3 regions of the Belnapia sp. genome follow, and region 1 is predicted to be linked to each of the others. Evidence: predicted binding sites of a transcription regulator. Region 1 holds the regulator's gene; each other region holds the start of a gene.
What was found. Region 1 encodes LexA, which represses DNA repair genes until DNA is damaged. Its sites were predicted from a motif close to TGTTCTANNTANGTTC; they were not measured.

Region 1 (7,494 bases):
AAATTACCGAACATTTCGGTATGTCTACGCTATCTGACAAGTTGAGATACAACTTCAAGTATCACAACCTTCAGAAGCTCGCGTAATAGTTGCATATGCGGTGCGAGAGGGTGCTATCCCTCGCACAAATGCCATCCGCTTTTGCTCGGCCAGCCCTCCAATGGCCCGGCAGGTTCGCGCCGATGTCCGCGTGGAAAAGCCTCCTTGCGGACGAGCGCCCCCGGCTTGCCCTATGGTTAACCGTGGCCCTCGGTGCGGGCGTGCTGGTCTATTTCGCCTGTCCGTCGGAACCCCCTCCGGCAGCGAGGTGGCTCGCACCCCCCCTCTCGCTCCTGGCGCTCTGGGTTCGGGCGCGACGGCCCGTGGGCGGGCTGCTGCTCGGGCTCGCGGCCGCCGTCGCGATCGGCTTCGCCCTGGCGAGCTGGCAGGCGACGCGGATGCCCCGCCGGCTGGCGGGGCTATCCCTGCTGGCGATGGGGATGCTCAGCGGGGCGTTGGACCGGCCGCCGGATCTGCTGGTCTCGGGCGACGGCCGCCTCATCGCGCTGCGGGCGGGGGAGGCGCTGTTCCTCCAGAGCCAGTCCGGCGCCTCCGCCTTCGTCCGTGAGGATTGGCAGCGGATGCATGGGGCTGGCCGCACCGAGGCCCTGCCGCGCGAGGGCGAGGCGGCAGACGGCGCGCTCCGATGCCGGGCCGGGGCCTGTGCGCTACGGCCGGATCCGGCCGGGCCTGAGGCAGTGCCGCTGCGCGGCGCCTGCCTCGCGCAGGTGGTGGACCGCCTCGCCCTCTGGCGCGACGGGCCGCATGCCATCTGGCTGCTCCGCACCGGAGCCCGGGTGATCAGCGACCGGGCCTGGCGAGGCGACCGGCCCTGGGTGCCGCCGGTGCCGGCGCCGCGGGGCCTCGCCTCGGCGGCGCCCGCGGCGGCGGCCGAATAGCCTAGTAGCGGCGCAGCAGCCCGATCAGCCGGCCCTGAACCTTCACCCGGTCCGGGCCGAAGATGCGGGTCTCGTAGCGCGGGTTGGCCGGCTCGAGGGCGATGGAGTTGCCCTTGCGGCGCAGGCGCTTCAGCGTCACCTCGTTCTCATCGACCAGGGCGACGACGATGGCGCCGTTATCGGCGATGTCGCCGCGGCGGATGATGACGGTGTCGCCATCGAGGATGCCGGCCTCGACCATGGAGTCGCCAGCGACCTCGAGCGCGTAGTGCTCGCCATTCGTCAGGAGGGCGGCGGGGACCTCGACGCTGCTCCCGCTGTCGCGCAGCGCCTCGATCGGCAGGCCGGCAGCGATGCGGCCATACAGGGGGAGCTGGACGGCCGCCGCCTCGTTCGCTGCGCGTTGGACGCCGGGGAGGTTCGGCGCGAAGCGGCCATGGATGACATTGGGCGAGAAGGCCGGGGCCGCCGGGGCAGGGGCCGCCGCAGGCTCCGCCGCGCGCCGCGGGGCGATGTTCTCCGGCAGGCGGATGACCTCGAGCGCCCGGGCGCGGTGGGCACGCCGCTTCAGGAAGCCACGCTCCTCGAGTGCCGTGATGAGGCGGTGGATGCCGGACTTCGACTTGAGCTTCAGGGCCTCCTTCATCTCCTCGAAGGACGGGGAGAAGCCGGTCGCGCGCAAATGCTTGTCGATGAAGATCAGCAGCTCATGCTGCTTGCGGGTAAGCATCGTCTCCTCCGTGGGCTGGCCCTGCGTGTGGCTGGCGAACAAACCACGAATCGCACGGATGTTCTACGGAAGTTCCATCATCCGGTCAACTGTATCGAATCAAAGACCGAGAGCACCAAGTGGGATGACCTCGACCGGCGCTCCGGCCGGCACGGCCGGGGCGCCCGGGGCGCGGAGGATCAGGGCGTCGGCGCGGGCCAGGGTCTTCATCATGGAACTGTCCTGCACCGCGAAGGGCGTCGCGAGCGGGGTGCCCTCGGGGCCAGGTCGCAGGGTGGCGCGGAGGTGGTCGAAGCGGCGGTCATTCGCCGGAAGGTCGGCGCCGGCCAGGGCGCGGATGGTCCGCGGCGCGGCGCCAGGCAGGCCGGAGAGCCGGTCGAGGGCAGGGATCAGGAAGAGCACGCTGCAGACCAGGGCCGAGACCGGGTTGCCAGGCAGGCCGAGCACCGGCGTTGGGCCGAGCCGGCCCCAGATCAGCGGCTTGCCGGGCCGCATGGCGATCTTCCAGAAGTCGAGGGTGAAGCCCTCCGGCCCGAGCGCGCTCTGCACCAGGTCGTGATCGCCGACGCTGGCGCCGCCGGTCGTCACCAGCAGGTCGCAGGCACGGGCGGCGCGTGCCGCCTCGGCGATGGCCTGGCTGTCATCGGGGGCGATGGGCAGGACCAGCGGCTCGCCGCCGCCGGCGCGGACCAGCGCGGCGAGCGCATGGGCGTTGCTGCTGACGATGCCGCCGGCGGGGATCGGGTCGCCGGGCAGGGCGATCTCGTCGCCCGTCGCCAGGATGCCGATGCGGGGCGCACGATGAACCGCGAGCCAGGGCGTGTTGGCGGCGGCGGCGAGGCCGATGTCGCGGGCAGTGAGGCGGCGGCCGGCAGGCAGCACCTCCTCGCCCTCGGCGAAATCGAGGCCGCGCCGACGGATCCAGCGCCTGGGGCGGACAGCCTCCTGCACCTGCACGGCACCCTCCGCGACCACGGCGTCCTCCTGCAGGAGGATGGCATCGGCCCCGGGCGGGACGACGCCGCCGGTGAAGATGCGGACGGCCTGGCCCGCGCCGACCTCGCCCGCGAAGGGATGGCCGGCCGGCGCCGTGCCGATGACGGCAAGGCGGGCACCCTCGGTGGCCTCGGCGGCGCGGACCGCATAGCCGTCCATCGCCGAGACATCGGCCGGCGGCTGGGTCAGGCGGGCGAGGACGGGACGGGCAAGGACGCGGCCCCAGCCGGCCGGCAACGGCACGGTCTCGGCCGGGGTGGCGGCGAGGGCGTCCAGGATACGGGCCCGGGCTTCCTCGACCGAGATCATCACTCCGCCTCGTAAATGCCGGACTTGCCGCCGGATTTATGGGACAGGCGCACGGCCTCGATGCGCATGCCGCGGTCGATCGCCTTGCACATGTCGTAGACGGTCAGCGCCGCGACGGTAACGGCGGTCAGCGCCTCCATCTCCACGCCGGTGCGGCCGGTCAGCGCGACGGTGGCCTCGATCTCCACCGCATCGGGCGCGGCGGGGGTGAGGTCGACGGCCACCTTGGTCAGCATCAGCGGGTGGCAGAGGGGGATGAGGTCGGCGGTGCGCTTCGCCGCCATGATTCCGGCCAGGCGGGCGACGGCGAGGACGTCGCCCTTGGCCATCTGGCCCTCGACGATGCGGGCGAGGGTGGCCGGGTCCATCACCACGCGGCCGCGGGCGATGGCCTGGCGCTGCGTCTCCGCCTTGCCGCCCACATCGACCATGGCGGCGCGGCCTTCCGCGTCGAAATGGGTGAGAGGCGGCGCCTCGACCATCAAAGGGCCTGGACGAGGGCGGCGGCGGCGGCGGTGAGGTCCGGCTGGCGCAGCAGGCTCTCGCCGACCAGGATGCAGCGGGCCCCGGCCTCGGCCATGCGGCGGACATCGGCGGGGCTTCGGATTCCGCTCTCGGCAATCGGCAGGCGGTCGGCCGGGACCAGCGGCGCCAACTCGTCCGAGGTCGCAAGGTCGGTCTGCAATGTCTTGAGGTTGCGGTTGTTGATGCCGATCAGCCGGGTCTGCAGGCCCAGTGCCCGGTCGAGCTCGGCATGGTCGTGCACCTCGGCCAGGACGCCCATGTCGAGGCTGCGGGCGATGTCCTCCAGCTCCTCGGCCTGCTGGTCGGAGAGGGCGGCCATGATCAGCAGGATGCAGTCGGCGCCCATCGCCCGGGCCTCGAAGACCTGCCAGGGATGGACCATGAAGTCCTTGCGCAGCACCGGCAGGGCGCAGGCGGCGCGGGCGGCCTTCAGGTGGTCGGCATGCCCCTGGAAATAGGGGGCGTCGGTCAGGACCGAAAGGCAGCTCGCGCCGGCGCGGGCATAGTCCTCGGCGAGGCGCGCCGGCTCGAAGGGGTCGCGGATCAGCCCGCCCGAGGGGGAAGCGCGCTTGATCTCGGCGATGAGGCCGACCCGGCCCTCGGCCACGGCCTCGCAAAGGGAGGTGACGAAATTACGGGGCGGCGCGGCGGCGCGGGCCTGGCGCTCCATCTCGTTGAGCATGGTGGCGGCGGACCGGGCCCGGACCTCCTCGTACTTGTCGGCGAGGATGCGGGAAAGCGTGCCCGACACGGCCTGGGGCTCGGGGATGATGATATGGGGGGCGTTCATGCTGCAGTGGCGTCCTTCAGGCGGGCCAGTACGGCAGAAGCGGCCCCGCTGTCGATGGCCGCCGCGGCCCGCGCCGCGCCGGATGCAAGATCGGTATCGCGACCCGCAACGACCAGGGCCGCGGCAGCATTCAGCAGCACGATGTCGCGGTAGGGGCCCGGGGCGCCCTCCAGCAACGCGGTGAGGGCGATGGCGTTCTCGGCCGGCTCGCCGCCGCGGATGGCCTCGGGCGGGGCGCGGCGGAGCCCGGCATCCTCCGGGGCGATGGTGAATTCGCGGATCGCGCCGCCCTGGAGCGCGACGACCTGCGTCTCGCCGGATAGGGCGATCTCGTCGAGGCCCTGGCCATGGACGAGCCAGGCGGCCTCGGTGCCGAGGCGGGCGAGGGTCTCCGCCATGGGGCGCAGCCAGGCGGCGTCATAGGCGCCGGTGAGCTGGCGGCGGACCCGGGCCGGGTTCGCCAGCGGGCCGAGCAGGTTGAAGATGGTGCGGGTGCCGAGCTCGACGCGGGGCCCGGCGGCGTGGCGGAGCGCGGCGTGGTGGCGCGGCGCCATCAGGAAGACCATGCCAGCCGTCCGCAGCACCGCCTCCAGCCGGTCGAGCGGCACGTCGAGATCGATGCCGAGGGCAGCCAGCGCATCGGCGGCGCCGGAGCGGGAGGAGAGGGCGCGGTTGCCGTGCTTCGCCACCGGCACGCCGCAGCCGGCGACGACCAGCGCCGTCGCCGTCGAGATGTTGAGGCTGCCAGAGGCGTCCCCGCCGGTGCCGACGATGTCGATGGCGCCGTGCGGCGCGTCGATCGCCGTCATGCGGGCGCGCATGGCGCGGACGGCGCCGGTCATCTCGGCAACCGTCTCGCCGCGGACGCGCATGGCCATGAGCAGGGCGGCGATCTGGGCCGGCGTCGCCTCGCCCGCCATGATGATGCCGAAGGCGGCCTCCGCCTCGCTCTCCGCCAGGCGCTCGCCGGCGGCGAGGCGGGCGAGGACCGGCTTCAGCGTGTTCACGCCGGCACCCGCGCCTTGGCGAGCAGCAGGAAGTTCCGCAGCAGGTCGTGGCCGTGCTGCGAGGCGATGCTCTCCGGGTGGAACTGCACGCCCCAGATGGGCAGGCTGCGATGGGCGAGGCCCATGACGAGGCCGTCCTCGGTCCAGGCGGTGACCTCGAGCTCGGGCGGCAGGTCGTCGCGGCGGACGACGAGGGAGTGGTAGCGCGTCGCGCGGACCGGGCTCGGTAGGCCGGCGAAGAGGTCGGAGCCGCGGTGATGCACGTCCCAGACCTTGCCATGGACCGGATCGGGCGCGCGGATGACGGTGCCGCCGAAGGCCTGCCCGATCGCCTGGTGGCCGAGGCACACGCCCATCAGCGGAATGCCGGCCGAGGCGGCGGCGCCGATCAGCGGCAGGCAGATGCCGGCCTCGTTCGGCGTGCAGGGGCCGGGGGAGAGCAGGATCGCCTCCGGCTGCATGGCCAGCGCTTCCTGGCTGGTCAGCGCATCATTGCGCCGTACCTCGATCTCCATCCCAAGGTCGCCAAGGAAGTGATAGAGATTGAAGGTGAAGCTGTCGTAGTTGTCGATCAGCAGGATCATGGCTTAGGACTTTCGGGCCGGCTCGCGGCGGGGTCAAGCGCGGGCGGCGGCGGGGCCGGGGGCGCGGGCGGGCGCACCGGCGGCAGGGCCGGGCCGCTGATGACGTCGAAGTCGAAATCGCTGCGTTGCATGTCGGGCCTCCTTCGGGGTGGGGGCCGGCACCGCTGGCGAAGGTGCAGAGACGCAAAAGCCGCCAGCGGGTGGCGGCTTCTGAGGTCTGCGAGGGTGCGCTGATCCTTAGGCCGCCGGTTCGTACCAGCGGTACCAAAATCGCGTGGCGGGGATCGCGCGCTGCACCATGGCCGAAGTCGTGCCATGCTGCGGCGCGCGGTGCAAGCGCGATCAGAAGCCGTAGAGCCGCGCCGGGTTGTCGACGAGGATGGCCTGGCGCTGCGCCGCCTCCGGCGCCCAGTCGCCGAGCGCGTCCATCAGCACGCCGTCATCCGGCACCTCCTCCGGCGAGGCGAGCGAAGGGTGGGGCCAGTCGGTGCCCCAGACGCAGCGCCCGGGCGCGGCCGCGAGCATGGCGCGGGCCATGGCGGCGACATCCGCATAGGGCGCGCCGGCGATGGAGGAGCGGTAGCCGCAGAGCTTGGCCCAGGCGCCGCCCCGCAGCAGGCGGAGCAGGGCCTGGAAGGCAGGGTTCTCAACGCCCTGCCGGTCGGCCTTCACGCCGCCCATATGGTCGAGGACCAGCGGGCAGGGCAGGCGGGCGAGCACCGGCTCCAGCGCCAGCAGCTCGGCAGGGTGGGCATAGACCTGCAGGTGCCAGCCAAGCTCGGCGAGGCGGGCGCCGAGCGCTTCGAGCCGGACCAGCAGGGCGTTGCTGCCGCTCACCGCATTGATGCGCATGCCGCAGGCGCCGCGGGCCGCCATGGCGCGGAGCGCAGGGAAGTCGAAGCCCTCGTCGATGACGACGACGGCGCGGGTGCGGTCGCGGCCGAGGGCGTCCACCGCATCAAGCGTCACGGCATTGTCCGTGCCGTAGACGCTCGGCTGGACGATGACGGTGCGCTCGATGCCGATCGTGGCGGCCATCGCCCGGTAGGCGGCGAGCGAGGCCTCGGGCGGCGTGTAGGAGCGGCCCGAGGAGAGCGGGTAGCGCGCGTAGGGGCCGAAGAAGTGCATGTGGCAGTCGGTCGCGCCCGCCGGCGGCTGCCAGCGGGGGCGGCTGGTGACGGCGCGGGCGCCGGGGCAGGGGCGCGTCACCCGCGGCGGCCGGCGGCAAAGCGGACCGCCTCCTCCGCCGCGCGGAACAGGGCGCGGGCCTTCTGCTGCGTCTCCTCATACTCGGCGACCGGGTCGCTGTCGGCGACGACGCCGGCGCCGGCCTGGACATGCATCACCCCGTCCTTCACCAGGGCGGTGCGGAGGCCGATGCAGGTGTCCATGCCGCCATCGGCACCGAAATAGCCGAAGCCGCCGGCATAGATGCCGCGCCGGGAGGGCTCCAGCTCCTCGATGATCTGCATGGCGCGGACCTTGGGGGCGCCGGTCAGCGTGCCGGCCGGGAAGCCGCCGGCCAGCGCGTCGAGCGCCGAGAGGCCGGGGCGCAGCCGGCCGCGGACCTCGGAGCCGATATGCATCACCTGCGAGTAGCGCTCGATCTGGAACT
Region 2 (7,494 bases), on a different contig from region 1:
ACGTTGCAGGGCGCGCTCATCGGCACCCAGCACCTCGGTGCCGTCGAGGGTGATGCGGCCGGAGAGGATGCGCGCCGCAGGCGGCAGCAAGCGGAGCGTGGAGAGGGCCGAGAGCGACTTGCCGCTGCCGCTCTCGCCGACCAACGCCAGGGTCTCGCCGCGGCGGAGGGTGAAGGAGAGGCCGCGCACCACCGGCCGCGCGCCGAAGGCGATGGTGAGGTTTTCGACCGAGAGCAGCGGCGCCGTCATCGGCCGCCGCCCGGGAGCTTGCGCGGGTCGAGCGCGTCGCGCACCGCCTCGCCGATGAAGATCAGCAGCGTCAGCACCCCGCCGAGCACGATGAAGCCGGTGAAGGCCAGCCAGGGCGCCTGGAGGTTGTTTTTGCCCTGGCTCAGCAGCTCGCCCAGCGAGGGCGAGCCGGGCGGCAGGCCGAAGCCGAGGAAGTCGAGCGAGGCAAGGATGGTGACGCTGCCCGAAAGGGTGAAGGGCAGGAAGGTCAGCGTCGCCACCATCGCATTCGGCAGGATGTGCCGCGCCATCAGCCGCGTGTCCGACACGCCGAGCGCGCGGGCGGCGCGGACATAGTCGAGGTTGCGGCCGCGGAGGAATTCGGCGCGCACCACCCCCGTCAGGTTCATCCAGGAGAAAGCGAGCAGGAAGACCAGCAGCACCCAGAAGCTCGGCTGGATGATGCTGGCCAGGATGATCAGCAGGAAGAGCTGCGGCATGCCCGACCAGATCTCGATGAAGCGCTGGAAGAGCAGATCGGTCAGCCCGCCATAGAAGCCCTGCACCGCCCCCGCCGCGACGCCGATGACGGAGCCGAGGATGGTCAGGGTGAAGCCGAACAGCACCGAGATGCGGAAGCCGTAGATGACGCGCGCCAGCACGTCCCGCGCCTGGTCGTCGGTGCCGAGCCAATTGCGGGCGGAGGGCGGCGAGGGCGCCGGCCGGCCGAGGTCGCGCACCACCGACGCGTAGGAATAGGGGATGGCCGGCCAGAGCATCCAGCCGCCGCGCTGCGCGATCTCCTCGACCAGCGCCGGGTCGTGCCAGTCCGTCTCGGTCGGCAGGCCGTCGGGGAGGATGTCGCTCTCGGCATAGTCGGCGAGGACGGGGACGAACCATTGCCCATCCACCCGCGCCACCAGCGGCCGGTCATTGGCGATGAATTCGGCGAAGAGGGTGACGAGGAAGAGCGCGGCGAAGATCCAGAAGGACCACCAGCCGCGCCGGTTGGCACGGAAATTCGCCAGCCGTCGCGCATTCAGCGGGCTCATCGGCTGGTGGAGGGCCTGTCCGGGATCATCCCCCCTGCTTAAGCATGGGGGGATGGCTCCGGACAAGCGGGGTGGTTACGTGCCCCGGCCGGTCTTGGCCTGGAGCTCGTCGATGCGGCGGGAGGCATCGGCCTTAGTCATCTCCGGGTCAAATTCCTCGCCTGCCTCCTCGCTGAGGGTCTTCAAGTAACTGGCCTGGGCGCCGGTCATCTTCTGGTCGCCGGTAGTCCAGTCATCCGGGTCCTTGATGGTGTTGGAGCCGGGCTCCGGGTCGCGCTTCGGGTTCTCGGTCATGGTCGGCGTTGCTCCTCGCGGTCGTGTTCCCTTAACGTTCATGACAAGCAAGCGTTGCAGCCTGGAATGCGGGTCTGCCGAGACTTATGTTGCAGTGCAGCGAAACCAGGGCCGCACCGGCACGCTGGGGTCGCAAGAGATGCGGGCCATTCCGCTTCACCGCCCGAAAGGACCAGCCTTTGAACCAGATGCGCAGCCGCCTGTCCGACCTGGTTCGCCAGCAGCAGGCCAGGATGAGCGCCGCGGCCGGCGCCGCGACGGAGGCGGACGACCTCGTCGAGCTGGCCGGCTTCGGCGCCGACCCCGGCTCCGTCCGCATGCTCGCCTACCTGCCGGAGGGCCTGCCCCAGGGCGCGCCGCTGGTGGTCGCCCTGCATGGCTGCACCCAGACCGCGGCCGGCTATGCCGCGGGCACCGGCTGGACGGCGCTCGCCGAGGCCGGGCGCTTCGCCGTGCTGCTGCCGGAGCAGCGCCAGGCCAACAACCCGAACCGCTGCTTCAACTGGTTCGAGCCGGGCGATTCCACCCGCGGCCAGGGCGAGGTCGCCTCCATCCATTCCGCCATCCGGCACATGGTGGCGACGCGGGGGATCGACCCGAAGCGGGTCTTCGTCACCGGGCTGTCGGCCGGCGGGGCGATGGCGGCTAACCTGCTCGCCACCTATCCGGAGGATTTCGCCGCCGGCGCCATCATCGCCGGCCTGCCCTTCGGCGCCGCGGCCAGCATGCCGGAGGCTTTCGAGGCCATGGCGAGCGGGAAGCCCCGCTCGGCCGCCGAATGGGCAGCGCTGGTCCGCGCCGCCTCGCCGCATCGGGGGCCCTGGCCGCGCGTCTCCATCTGGCAGGGCGATGCGGATACCACCGTGCGGCCGGCCAATGCGGAGCAGCTCGTCCGGCAATGGGCGGCGCTGCACGGCACCACCGGGGCGCCAATCCAGTCCGGCAGCGGCGCGCACCGGGCCCTGGCCTGGCGCGATGCCGAGGGGCGGGTGGTGCTCGAGCACCATGCCATCGCCGGCATGGCCCATGGCGTGCCGCTCGATGGCAGCGGCATCGGCCAAGCAGGGCCCTTCTTCCTCCAGGCGGGGATCGGCTCCACCGCCGCCATCGCCGAGTTCTTCGGGCTGCCGGTGGAGCAACCGGCACGCCGGCCGCAGGGCCAGGCGCGCCCGGCAAGCCGTCCTGTCCCCGGCCGGGTCATCGACCAGGACGGAAACCAGGCCGAGCAGCCGGCGGGGGAGGATTTCACCCTAGGCGGGATCAAGCTCGACTCGATCGACCCGGGCGGGGTGATCCGCAAGGCGCTGACCGCGGCCGGGCTGATGAAGGGCTGACATCCCCGGGGGCTGACACCATGCTCCTTCCCGCATAAGGGGAGACGGGTGATGGAACAGCGCAGCCTCGGGCGGTCCGGCATCAAGGTTCCGCCGCTGATGTTCGGCGGCAATGTCTTCGGCTGGACCATCGACAAGGCCCAGTCGCACCGCATCCTCGACCGGCTGGTGGATACCGGGCTCTACGCCATCGACACGGCGGATGTCTATTCCGCCTGGGCGCCCGGCCACCAGGGCGGCGAGAGCGAGACCATCATCGGCGAGTGGCTGAAGGCGAGCGGCAAGCGTAGCCAGGTCGTCATCGCCACCAAGGTCGGCATGAAGATGGGCTCGGGCGACCAGGGCCTCTCGCGCGACTGGATCATGCAGGAGGTGGAGGCCAGCCTCCGCCGCCTGCAGACCGACGTCATCGACCTCTACCAGGCGCACAAGGACGACGAGACGGTGCCGCTGGAGGAGACGCTCGGCGCCTTCGCTGAGCTCGTCAAGGCGGGGAAGGTGCGGGCGATCGGCGCCTCCAACTACTCGGCGCCGCGGCTGAAGCAGGCGCTGGAGGTGAGCGCCCGGGAGGGCCTGCCGCGCTACGAGACCCTGCAGCCACTCTACAACCTGATGGACCGCAAGGTCTTCGAGGAAGCGCTCGGGCCGCTCTGCCAGGCGGAGGGCATTGGCGTCATCAACTACTATGCGCTGGCCTCGGGCTTCCTCAGCGGCAAGTACCGATCGGAGGCGGATTTCGGCAAGAGCAAGCGCGGCGGCAACATGGGCAAGTACTTGACGCCGCGCGGGCATAAAGTGCTGGCGGCGCTCGACGCCGTGGCGGGCGAGACGGCGGCAACGCCGGCGCAGGTGGCCATCGCCTGGTTGCTGGCCAAGCCGGCGGTGACGGCGCCGATCGCCAGCGCCACCAGCCTCGAGCAGCTGGGCGACCTGCTCGGCGCGACGGTGCTCGGCCTCAGCCCGGCGCAGGTGGCGGCGCTGGACGAGGCGAGCGCGGAGTAGCGCTCAACCTTTTCCGGTCATCTTCGCAAAGACGGCACGGTCCCGGTTCTCCTGCATCAGCATGCGGAAGCCCGGGATCGTGTCGAGGCCGAGGCCGAGCGGGATGCCGGTCTCCTCGTCCGCGGTGACCTTCGCATAGCTCTCGCCGGTGAATTTCTCCCATTTGCCGGCGGGTTTCTTCACCTCGATATGCACGACCGTCGCCTTCATCACCATGCGCACGATCGCTTCCTTCGGCGAGGAGGGCTTGGTGAGGCTCGGGTTGCCGGCGATCATCACCCAGCCGTTCGACATCGCCCAGGCGGTCAGCTCTTCTTTGGTCATCGGCGGTATCCTTTTGCACCCTGAGCGATAGGCCGAAAGCGTACGCCTTGCACGGGGGACTTCCATGGGCGCTTCACGGAAGGCGGAGAGGCGGGGCTCGTTGCCGGGCTCGGCCCGAACCCATGCCGGTGCCATCGGTTCGGTGGGTACCAACCCCGTTGGAGATCCAGATGTTCTATACCGATGGCAAGCTGCAATATCCCGTCCGCGTCGAGCGGCCCAACCCGGTCTTCGCCCGCGCCCTGCAACAGGCGATCGGCGGCGTCGAGGGCGAGATCCGCGTGATGATGCAGTACCTGTTCCAGGGCTGGGGCTCGCGCGGCCCGCAGAAGTACCGCGACATGCTGATCAACACCGGCACTGAGGAAATCGGCCATATCGAGATGCTCTCGACGGCCGTCGCGCTGAACCTCGAGGGCGCGCCGCTCTCCTTCCAGGAGGAGGCTGCGGCCGACCCGGTGGCGGGCGCAGTGCTGTCGGGCATCAACATGCGCCACATCCTCTCGACCGGCCTCGCGGCCACGCCCGAGAACTGCAACGGCGTGCCCTTCAATGCGAGTCATGTCTATGCCAGCGGCAACATCGCCGCCGACATGTACGCCAATGTCGCCGCCGAGGCGACCGGGCGCGTGCTGGCGACGCGGCTCTACAACATGACCGACGATGCGGGGATGAAGGACATGCTTTCCTTCCTCATCGCCCGCGATACCATGCACCAGCAGCAGTGGCTGGCGGTGATCGAGGAGCTGGGCGGGTCGACGGCGAACCTGCCGATCCCGAACAGCTTCCCGCAGGAGCAGGAGGCAAGCCAGTTCTCCTACGCCTATTTCGGCCATCGCATCGACGGCCAGGTGCCGGCCGGGCGCTGGACCGAGGGCGCCTCGATCGACGGCAAGAACCAGTTCACGACGATGAAGTCGGAGCCGCTGGGCGGGATGCCGACGCTGGCGCCGCCGCGGCCGGACAGCGGCGCGCAGTCCGACCAGATCAGCGCCTCCCCCGTCGCGGCCAACGACCCGCTGGCCGGCGGCACGCCGAGCGTCGCCTGATCGCCTGACAGGGCGCGGTACCCCGGCCGCCCGTGGGGCCAGGGGTACCGCGACCACCCCGTGAGGTGAAAGCCCGATGACCGCGTCCGCCGTCAGGAGTGGACGCGTCATGGCTTCGCCCAGCACCATCATCCCGGCTTGCCTGCCTTGGTCGGCATGCCCGAAGCGCCCGTCGTTATCGATCCGCACCTGCCGGAGAAGGCCGGGGCCGATCCGCGGCGGCTCCCGGCCAGCCTTGCCGGTCCCTGCCGCGCGGCCCCGGGCGCGACGGCGGGGAGGCAGGGCCAGGCGGCATGAGCGGCGAGGCAGCCGAGGTGCATGGCGCCGGCAACTCGGCTATGGGGGCCCCTCCCGAGCCCCTGGACCCCCTGATGCCGCCTGCCTCCTTCCCGAGCCTCGCCGAGGCGCTCCGCGTCTGGCTGCGCATCGGCTGCCTCTCCTTCGGCGGGCCCGCCGGGCAGATCGCTCTTATGCACCGCGAGGTGGTGGAGCAGCGGCGCTGGGTCTCCGACGCCCGCTTCCTGCATGCGCTGAATTTCTGCACGCTGCTGCCGGGGCCGGAGGCGCAGCAGCTCGCCACCTATCTCGGTTGGCTGATGCATGGCGTGCGCGGCGGCCTCGCCGCGGGCCTTCTCTTCATCCTGCCCGGCGCCCTGGTGATGCTCGCGCTCTCGGCCATCTATGTCGCCTTCGGCGAGGTGCCGCTGGTCGCCGCGCTGTTCTTCGGCCTGAAATGCGCCGTGCTGGTGCTGGTGGTGGAAGCGTTGCTGCGCGTGGCGCGGCGCGCGCTGAAGGGGACGATTCCGTGGCTGCTGGCGGGAGCGGCCTTCGCCGCGCTCTTCCTCTTCGGCCTGCCCTTCCCGGTGGTGGTGCTGGCGGCGGCGCTGGCCGGGCTGCTGATGCCGCAGGCCTTCGCCGCCGGCGGCCATGGGCGGGCGCAGGACGGCCCCCCTGCCCTCCTCGATGCGCTGATCGCGGCGGAGCCGGGGCGCATCCCCCGCATGGGCGCCTCGGCACGGCGGGCGGGGCTGGCGGCGCTGGCGATGTGGCTCTGGCCGGTCGTGCTGCTGATGCAGGCAGGTGGCCTCTACGGCGACCTCGCCTGGTTCTTCTCGAAGATGGCGGTCGTCACCTTCGGCGGCGCCTATGCCGTGCTGGCCTATGTGGCGCAGGAGGCGGTGGAGGGTTATCGCTGGCTCTCGGCGGACCAGATGCTGGCCGGGCTCGGCCTCGCCGAGACGACGCCGGGGCCGCTGATCCTCGTGCTGCAATTCGTCGGCTACCTGGCGGGCGGCACGGCGGGGGCGCTGCTGGTGGTCTGGGTGACCTTCGCGCCCTGCTTCGCCTGGATCTTCCTCGGCGCGCCCTATGTCGAGCGGCTGCACGACGTGCCGCGGCTGAAGGGGGCGCTGGCCGGGGTGACGGCGGCGGTGGTCGGCGTCATCGCCAACCTGGCGCTGTGGTTCGGGCTGCGGGTGCTGTTCGGCGTGATCCGCGAGGTGCCGCTCGGGCCCATGCGGCTGGAGGTGCCGGTGCTGGCGACGCTCGACCCGCTGGCGCTGCTGCTGGCGGTGCTGGCGGGGGTGGCGCTGTTCCGGATGAGGCTCGGCGTGGTGCAGACGCTGGCGCTGACCGCGGTGGCCGGGCTGGTGCTGAAGCCGGCGGCGGACTGGCTGCTGTCCGGGTTTGGTGGGTGAGGCGGGCCTGGGCGCTTCCCCGGCGCATGGCCGGCCATGCCGGTGGCCGCTGCCGGCGCGGGCGGCCATGATCGGGTCATGGCCCCGCACCCGGCATCCGCGATCGACCTGAGGCTGCTCCGTCAGTTCGTGGCGGTGGCGGAGGAGCTGCACTTCCGCCGCGCCGCCCAAAGGCTGGCGATGTCGCAGCCGCCGCTATAGAAGCAACCCCCGTGCATCAGCTGCGCATCTACGAGATCTTCGAGCACAACAAGGCCGCCTTCCATGCGCGCTTCCGCGACCACGCCGCCCGGATCATGCGCCGGCACGGCTTCGACATCCTGGCGATGTGGGAAGCGCGCGGCGAGGCCGGGCCGGAATTCGCCTATCTGCTCCGCTGGCCGGACGAGGCCGCGATGACGGCGCGCTGGGCAGGCTTCATGGCCGATGCGGAGTGGTCCCGCATCAAGGATGAGACCGCCGCGCAGCACGGCGCTCTCGTCGGCCGCATCGAGAACCGGGTGCTGCGGCTCAC
Region 3 (7,494 bases), on a different contig from region 1:
ATCTCGGTGCCCTGGCGATGAGCGAGCCCGGTGCCGGCTCGGACGTCGTCTCCATGCGGCTGCGCGCCGACAAGCGCGGCGACCGCTACGTGCTGAACGGCACCAAGCTCTGGATCACCAATGCGCATTACGCCGAGACGCTGGTGGTCTATGCCAAGACCGACCCCGAGGCCGGGCCGCGCGGAATCACCGCCTTCCTGATCGAGAAAGGCTTCAAGGGCTTCCGCCCGGCGCAGAAGCTCGACAAGCTCGGCATGCGCGGCTCCCCGACATCGGAGCTGGTCTTCGAAGATTGCGAGGTGCCGGAGGAGAATGTCCTCGGCCGGGTGAACGAGGGCGTGCGGGTGCTGATGTCGGGGCTCGACTACGAGCGCGCCGTGCTCGCGGCCGGCCCGATCGGCATCATGCAGGCCGCGCTCGATGTCGTCGTGCCCTATATCCATGAGCGGAAGCAGTTCGGCCAGCCGATCGGCGAGTTCCAGCTCATCCAGGCCAAGGTCGCCGACATGTACACGGCGCTGAATGCCTGCCGCGCCTATGTCTATACGGTGGCACGATCCTGCGACCGCGGGCAGACCACGCGGAAGGACGCGGCGGGCGCCATCCTCTATGCCGCGGAGGCGGCGACGCGCATCGCCCTCGACGCCATACAGATCCTCGGCGGCATGGGCTACATCAACGAGACGCCGACCGGGCGCCTGCTGCGCGATGCGAAACTCTACGAGATCGGCGCCGGCACCAGCGAGATCCGCCGCATGCTCATCGGCCGCGAACTCTTCCGCGAGACGGCATGAGCGTCCTTGCCTCCGCCATCGACACCCGCGGCGCCGAATTCCGCGCCAATGCCGAAGCCATGCGTGCCCTCCTCGCCGAGCTTGGCGGGCACACCGCGCAGGCCGCGCTCGGCGGGCCGGAGGCAGCGCGCCAGCGCCATGCCTCACGCGGCAAGCTGCTGCCGCGCGAGCGGGTGGAGCGCCTGCTCGACCCCGGCACGCCCTTCCTCGAGCTCTCGCCGCTCGCGGCCCATGGCATGTACGGCGGCGAGGTGCCGGCCGGCGGCATCCTCACAGGCATCGGCCGCGTCGCTGGGCAGGAATGCGTCATCGTCGCCAATGATGCGACGGTGAAGGGGGGCAGCTACTACCCGATCACGGTGAAGAAGCATCTCCGTGCGCAGGAGATCGCGCTGCAGAACCATCTGCCCTGCCTCTATCTGGTCGATAGCGGCGGCGCCAACCTGCCCAACCAGGACGAGATCTTCCCTGACCGCGAGCATTTCGGCCGCATTTTCTACAACCAGGCCAATATGTCGGCCCGCGGCATCCCGCAGGTGGCGGTGGTGATGGGCAGCTGCACCGCGGGCGGCGCCTATGTGCCCGCCATGTGCGACGAGGCGATCATCGTCAAGGAGCAGGGCACCATCTTCCTCGGCGGCCCGCCGCTGGTGAAGGCCGCGACGGGCGAGATCGTCACCGCGGAGGATCTGGGCGGCGCCGACGTGCATACCCGCCTCTCCGGCGTCGCCGACCATTTCGCGCTGGACGACATGCATGCGCTCGGCCTGGCGCGGCGCATCGTCGGGCGGCTGAACCGGCGGAAGGAGGCGGGCCTCCACCTCGCCGCGCCGGTGCCGCCGCGCTATGACCCGGCGGAGCTGCACGGCATCATCCCGCAGGATGTGCGCCAGCCCTATGACGTGCGGGAGGTCATCGCCCGCATCGTCGACGGCTCCGAGCTCGACGAGTTCAAGGCCCGCTACGGTACCACGCTGGTCTGCGGCTTCGCCCGCATCTGGGGCCATCTGGTCGGCATCCTCGCCAATAACGGCATCCTCTTCTCGGAGTCGGCGCAGAAGGGCGCGCATTTCGTGGAGCTGTGCAGCCAGCGCGGCATCCCGCTGCTCTTCCTGCAGAACATCGCCGGCTTCATGGTCGGCCGGAAATACGAGACGGGCGGCATCGCCAAGGACGGCGCCAAGCTCGTCACCGCCGTCGCTACCACCGCCGTGCCCAAATTCACCGTGTTGATCGGCGGCAGCTTCGGCGCCGGCAACTATGGGATGTGCGGCCGGGCCTATTCGCCGCGGCTGCTCTTCACCTGGCCCAACAGCCGCATCAGCGTCATGGGCGGCGAGCAAGCGGCGAGCGTGCTGGCCACCCTCCGCCGCGACAACATCGAGGCCAAGGGCGGCAGCTGGCCCGCCGAGGCGGAGGTCGAGTTCAAGGCGCCGATCCGCGCGCAATACGAGGCGCAGGGCTCGCCCTACTATGCCACCGCGCGGCTCTGGGACGACGGCATCATCGACCCCGCCTACACGCGTGACGTGCTGGGCCTCGGTCTGTCCGCCGCCTGCAACGCGCCGATCGGGGAGACGCGCTTCGGCGTGTTCCGCATGTGATCAAGACGCTCCTCATCGCCAATCGCGGCGAGATCGCCTGCCGCATCATCCGCACCGCGCGCCGCCTCGGCATCCGCAGCGTCGCCGTGTTCTCCGAGGCGGATGCGCGGGCGCAGCACGTCCTGATGGCCGATGCCGCCTATCCGATCGGCGCCGCTCGGGCGGCGGAGAGCTACCTCCGCATCGACCGCATCCTCGCCGCGGCGAAGGCGAGCGGGGCGGAAGCGATCCATCCCGGCTACGGCTTCCTCTCGGAGAATGCCGAATTCGCCGAGGTCTGCGCCGCCGCCGGCATCGCCTTCGTCGGCCCACCGCCGGCCGCCATCCGCGCCATGGGCAGCAAGGCGGAGTCGAAGCGCCTGATGGAGGCCGCCGGCGTCCCCATCGTCCCCGGCTATCATGGCGAGGCGCAGGAGGAGGCGCGGCTTTCGGCGGAGGCCGCGCGCATCGGCTTCCCCGTGCTGATCAAGGCGAGCGCCGGCGGCGGGGGCAAGGGCATGCGCCCCGTGCCGCGGGCCGAGGACTTCGCCGCGGAACTGGCCGGTGCCCGCCGCGAGGCCAGCGCCGCCTTCGGCGATGACCGCGTGCTGCTCGAGCGCTACCTGCAGAAGCCGCGCCATGTCGAGGTTCAGGTCTTCGCCGACAGCCACGGCAACACCATCCACCTCCACACCCGGGACTGCTCCGTCCAGCGCCGCCACCAGAAGGTCTTGGAGGAGGCGCCGGCCCCCGACCTTCCGCCGGCGCTGCGCGAGCGGCTGCACGACGCTGCCATCGCCGCGGCGCGGGCGGTCGGCTACGTCTCGGCCGGCACGGTGGAGTTCATCGTCGAGGGCGAGGACGCCTTCTTCATGGAGATGAACACCCGCCTCCAGGTCGAGCACCCGGTGACGGAGATGGTGACCGGCCTCGACCTCGTGGAATGGCAGCTGCGCATCGCGGCCGGCGAGCCGCTGCCGCGGCGCGAGCCGCCGCCGACCCGGGGCCACAGCGTCGAGGTGCGGCTCTATGCCGAGGATCCGGCGCAGGACTTCCGGCCCTCCACCGGCCCGTTGCGCCGCTTCCGCCTGCCGGAGCCCGCGCCCGACCTGCGGATCGAGAGCGGCGTCGTCGAGGGCGATGCCATCACCCCGCATTACGACCCGATGATTGCCAAGCTCGTCGCCTGGGGCTCGGATCGCCCGGCGGCGCTTGCCCGGCTCTCGGCGGCGCTGGCGGAATGCCGCATCGCCGGCATCACCAGCAATCTCGGCTTCCTCGCGCGTCTCGCGGCGCATCCTGCGATGCTGGCGGGGGAGCTCGATACCGGCTTCGCCGGGCGCCATGCCGGGGCCTTGCAGCCGCCGCCCGGCCCGGCGCCGCGCCTGGCCATCGCCGCCGCGGCGCTCGAGGCGCTGCTGCCGCCGGCAGCCCCGCCGCAGGATCCGTGGGACCGCCGGGATGGCTGGCGTCTCCAGGGTGCCGGGTCCCGCCTCCTGCTGCTCGCGGATGGGGAGGCGGTGCATCGCCTCCGCCTCACCGCCGCCGGGGCAGGGTGGGAGGGCGACCTGCCGCTGTCCGGCCGCCGCCTGCCGGATGGCGCCCTGCAGGTGGTGCTCGACGGCACCGCGCATCGCGTCCCGCTCCTCCGCGATGGCGATGCCGTGCAGGTCATGCTGCCGGAGGGCGAATGGAGCCTGCGCTGGCTCGACCCCTATGCGCCGCTGGGCGGCGAGGCTGCCGGTGCCGGCCGGCTCTCCGCCCCGATCCCTGGCCGCGTCGTCCAGGTCCTGGTCCAGCCCGGGGAGGCGGTCACCCGCGGCCAGGTCCTCGCCGTGCTCGAGGCGATGAAGACGGAGCTTCGCATCACCGCCCCGGCCGATGGCGTCGTCGCCCATATCGGCTGCGCGCCCGGCGACAGCGTGGAGGAGGGGGCGGAGCTCGTCACCCTGGCCGCCGCCGACTGAGCAGGCCTCGCCTCAGCGCATGCGTAGGGGATTCCGCAGCAGCAGCCCGGCGTTGCGCATGGCGACGCCGAGATTCAGCGCCTCCGGCATGGCCGCATAGGCAGCAGCCGGCGGCAGGTAGCGCAGCAGCAGGCCGAGCGCCTGGCTCCGGCTGCCGCGCTGGGCGAGCGCCATGACCAGCAGCAGTTCCGCCTCGTTCGGCGTGGATCGTGGGCAGAGCGGGCAGCCGATGCCCGGCATCCCATGCGCGCTCACCGCCCGGAGCAGCGCATCGAGCGGCCGCAGCGCCGCCGTCGCATCCTCGGCGATGAAGGGCAGCCGCATCGCGGCCAGTGTCGCGGCGCCGGTGCGGGCCGCGAGGGCCCAGCGTCGCATTCCTTCCAGCAGCAGCGCCTCGGCGGGTGGCAGCTCGGCAGTCTCTGTATCGGCCCAAGGCCAGGCGGGAAGGCCATGCGTCGCCATATCGCTCTCTCCGACGGAGGGGAGAGGCTATCGCAACTGAGAACCATTCGCAAATATGGGAAGGCCGCTCACCCTATCGTGCCCGGCGGCGACGCGGCTCGGCCTGGGCCCCTGCCTCGTCCTCCTCGATGTCCAGCCGCTCTTGCGCCGGCCGCCATACGGCTTCCCAGCGTCCCGGCCGCCCGGCGCGGCAGCGCAGAAGCTCCAGCCGCCAGCGCGGATCGCCGAGGCCTGCGCTGCCGCCGCCGACCCGCCAGCACGTCGCAGCACCTGCCTCGCCTGCCTGCTGCCGCAGCAAGAGGCCGAGCCCGCCGCCCGCGCCGGCCGCCTGCTGCAGCCGGCGTAGGGCCATCGGCTCCACGGTGTCGAGGCAGAGCACCGCGCCGGCGATGCGCGGGTTGCCGAGCCCCTCCTCCATGGCCCAGAGCGCATCCTCCGGCCGCGCCGCCCGGACCAGCAGTAGGTCAGCCGGCGAAAGGCCGAAACGGCCGAGCCCGACCGGAAACCCGTCGGCCGCGATCCAGAGCAAGCTTCCGCCGCTCTCCGCCGCCGCCCGCGCCAGCAGCAGCGCACAGAACCCGGCCGCTGCCTCCGGCTCTTCCGTCAGCACCTCGTGCAGCGCCGCCCGCGGCAATCCGCCGCCGGGCAGCGCAGCATCGATGGCGGGGCAGAGCGAAAGGCTGCCGGTGACGCCCGCGTCCCGCATGCGGCGCGCCGCCAGCGCCGCGCGCAGGGCCGGACGGTCGAGCCAAGGCCGGGGTGCGTCGTCGGGGGGATGGGTCATATCGAGTTCGTCTTATGTTCCAGCAGCGGTAGGCCTGCGGTCAACCCTTATGCGCCCGGTGCGGCCCCGCAATGTCGCCAGGACCCCTTGAATCCAACCCCGGGCCGCGCGCAGATCATCCGAACGCCAGGAGACGAGACCGCATGAGCCCCACGCCGACCGCCCGAATCGTGGATGGCCTCGCCGGCGCCATCGGCAACACGCCCCTCATCCGCCTGCGCCGTGCCAGCGCGGCGACGGGCTGCGAGATCCTCGGCAAGGCGGAATTCATGCAGCCGGGCGGCAGCGTCAAGGACCGCGCCGGCCTCGGCATCATCGAGGACGCCGAGCGGCGCGACCAGCTCATCCCCGGCGAGCCGGGCATCGTGGTCGAGGGCACCGCCGGCAATACCGGGATCGGCCTGACGCTGGTCGCCAATGCGCGCGGCTACCGCTCCATCATCGTGGTGCCGGAGACGCAGGCGAAGGAGAAGCTCGACTTCCTCCGCATGATCGGCGCCGACCTCCGCCTGATCCCGCCGAAGCCCTACCGCGACCCCGGGCATTACGTGCACACCTCCCGCCGCATCGCCGAGGAGCTGGCGGCGGAGGGGAAGCGCGTGGTCTGGGCCAACCAGTTTGGCAACCTCGCCAATGCCGCGGCGCACGAGGAGACCACCGGCCCGGAGATCTGGGACCAGACCGGCGGCCGCATCGATGCCTTCACCTGCGCCTGCGGCACCGGCGGAACCCTGGCCGGCGTCGCCCGCGCGCTGAAGGCGCGGAAGCCGGAGATCCGCATCGTCCTCGCCGACCCGATGGGCAGCGGTCTCTACAGCTGGGTCAAGACCGGCGAGGTCAAGGCCGAGGGCAATTCGATCACCGAGGGCATAGGCCAGGCCTCCACCGTCCCCGGCAATCTGGAGCAGGGCCGGGCCTTCATCGACGATGCGGTGCAGGTCGCCGACCCGGTGGCGCTGGAGCAGGTCTACGACCTGCAGCTCCACGAGGGACTCTCGGTCGGCGGTTCCGCGGGCATCAATGTCGCGGCGGCGATTGCGGTGGCGCGGCAGATAGGGCCGGGTCACACCATCGTCACTATCCTCTGCGATGGCGGGTCGCGGTATCAAAGCAAGATCTTCAACCCGGCCTTCCTGCGCGATCGCGGCCTGGCCGTGCCTTCCTGGCTCGAATAGGGCGGACCATGGAACTCCTCGAACTCACCCGCACCATTCGCGCCCGTGATCCGGCCCGCCCGACCTGGATCGAAGCCTTCACCTGCTATGCCGGCCTTCACGCCGTGCTGATGCATCGCGTCGCGCACGGCCTGTACCGCACCGGCTTCCGTGCCCTGGCACGCGCCGTCTCCCACACCAGCCGCTTCGTCACCGGCATCGAGATTCATCCCGGCGCCACCATCGGCCGACGGCTCTTCATCGACCATGGCATGGGCGTCGTCATCGGCGAGACGGCGGAGATCGGCGACGACGTGCTGATCTATCACGGCGTCACGCTCGGCGGCCTTTCCGGCCAGCCCGGCAAGCGCCACCCGACCATCGGCAACGGCGTGGCGATCGGCGCCGGTGCGCAGGTGCTGGGACCCATCCGCATCGGCGACAATGCCCGCATCGGCGCCAATGCAGTGGTCGTCGCCGAGGTGCCCGCCGGCGAGACCGTGGTCGGCATCCCCGCCCGCCCGCCGCAGGAGCACCGCATCCTCCCGCCGCGCCGCGCGCCGAGCCCCGGCTACGGGCTGCTCGACGCCCCCTGCGACCCGGTGGGGGAGGAGCTGGCCGAGCTGCGCGCCGAGGTTGCCATGCTCCGCAACGAGATGGCCCTGCTGCGCGGGCAACAGCAGCAGGTGAACATGCCAGCCGCCGAATAGCGTCTGGAAGCAGGAGGGCGCCGACCCATCTGTTGGCCCG

Region 2: a site for LexA is predicted at 1,599-1,614, ahead of AC5JJ1_RS29350 (DUF3072 domain-containing protein). Genes of this name have one in related genera too.
Region 3: a site for LexA is predicted at 5,595-5,610, ahead of AC5JJ1_RS06090 (ImuA family protein). Genes of this name have one in related genera too.

The regions. Positions count from the first base shown of each region.
Region 1 is NZ_JCACHU010000166.1:54-7,547, forward strand. It holds gene AC5JJ1_RS25590 (hypothetical protein) at 243-938, shown strand; gene lexA (transcriptional repressor LexA) at 940-1,668, opposite strand; gene AC5JJ1_RS25600 (molybdopterin molybdotransferase MoeA) at 1,768-2,973, opposite strand; gene moaC (cyclic pyranopterin monophosphate synthase MoaC) at 2,973-3,455, opposite strand; gene trpC (indole-3-glycerol phosphate synthase TrpC) at 3,455-4,288, opposite strand; gene trpD (anthranilate phosphoribosyltransferase) at 4,285-5,295, opposite strand; gene AC5JJ1_RS25620 (anthranilate synthase component II) at 5,292-5,879, opposite strand; gene AC5JJ1_RS25625 (hypothetical protein) at 5,876-6,010, opposite strand; gene AC5JJ1_RS25630 (amidohydrolase family protein) at 6,222-7,088, opposite strand; gene trpE (anthranilate synthase component I) at 7,085-7,494, opposite strand, start outside.
Region 2 is NZ_JCACHU010000182.1:180,137-187,630, reverse strand. It holds gene AC5JJ1_RS29360 (ABC transporter ATP-binding protein) at 1-249, opposite strand, end outside; gene AC5JJ1_RS29355 (ABC transporter permease) at 246-1,280, opposite strand; gene AC5JJ1_RS29350 (DUF3072 domain-containing protein) at 1,356-1,574, opposite strand; gene AC5JJ1_RS29345 (extracellular catalytic domain type 1 short-chain-length polyhydroxyalkanoate depolymerase) at 1,763-2,908, shown strand; gene AC5JJ1_RS29340 (aldo/keto reductase) at 2,960-3,910, shown strand; gene AC5JJ1_RS29335 (hypothetical protein) at 3,914-4,234, opposite strand; gene AC5JJ1_RS29330 (manganese catalase family protein) at 4,405-5,283, shown strand; gene chrA (chromate efflux transporter) at 5,655-6,980, shown strand; partial or broken gene AC5JJ1_RS29320 (LysR family transcriptional regulator) at 7,059-7,178, shown strand; gene AC5JJ1_RS29315 (NIPSNAP family protein) at 7,193-7,494, shown strand, end outside.
Region 3 is NZ_JCACHU010000043.1:11,652-19,145, forward strand. It holds gene AC5JJ1_RS06070 (isovaleryl-CoA dehydrogenase) at 1-794, shown strand, start outside; gene AC5JJ1_RS06075 (carboxyl transferase domain-containing protein) at 791-2,398, shown strand; gene AC5JJ1_RS06080 (acetyl/propionyl/methylcrotonyl-CoA carboxylase subunit alpha) at 2,395-4,344, shown strand; gene AC5JJ1_RS06085 (hypothetical protein) at 4,357-4,806, opposite strand; gene AC5JJ1_RS06090 (ImuA family protein) at 4,880-5,590, opposite strand; gene AC5JJ1_RS06095 (cysteine synthase A) at 5,734-6,765, shown strand; gene cysE (serine O-acetyltransferase) at 6,774-7,454, shown strand.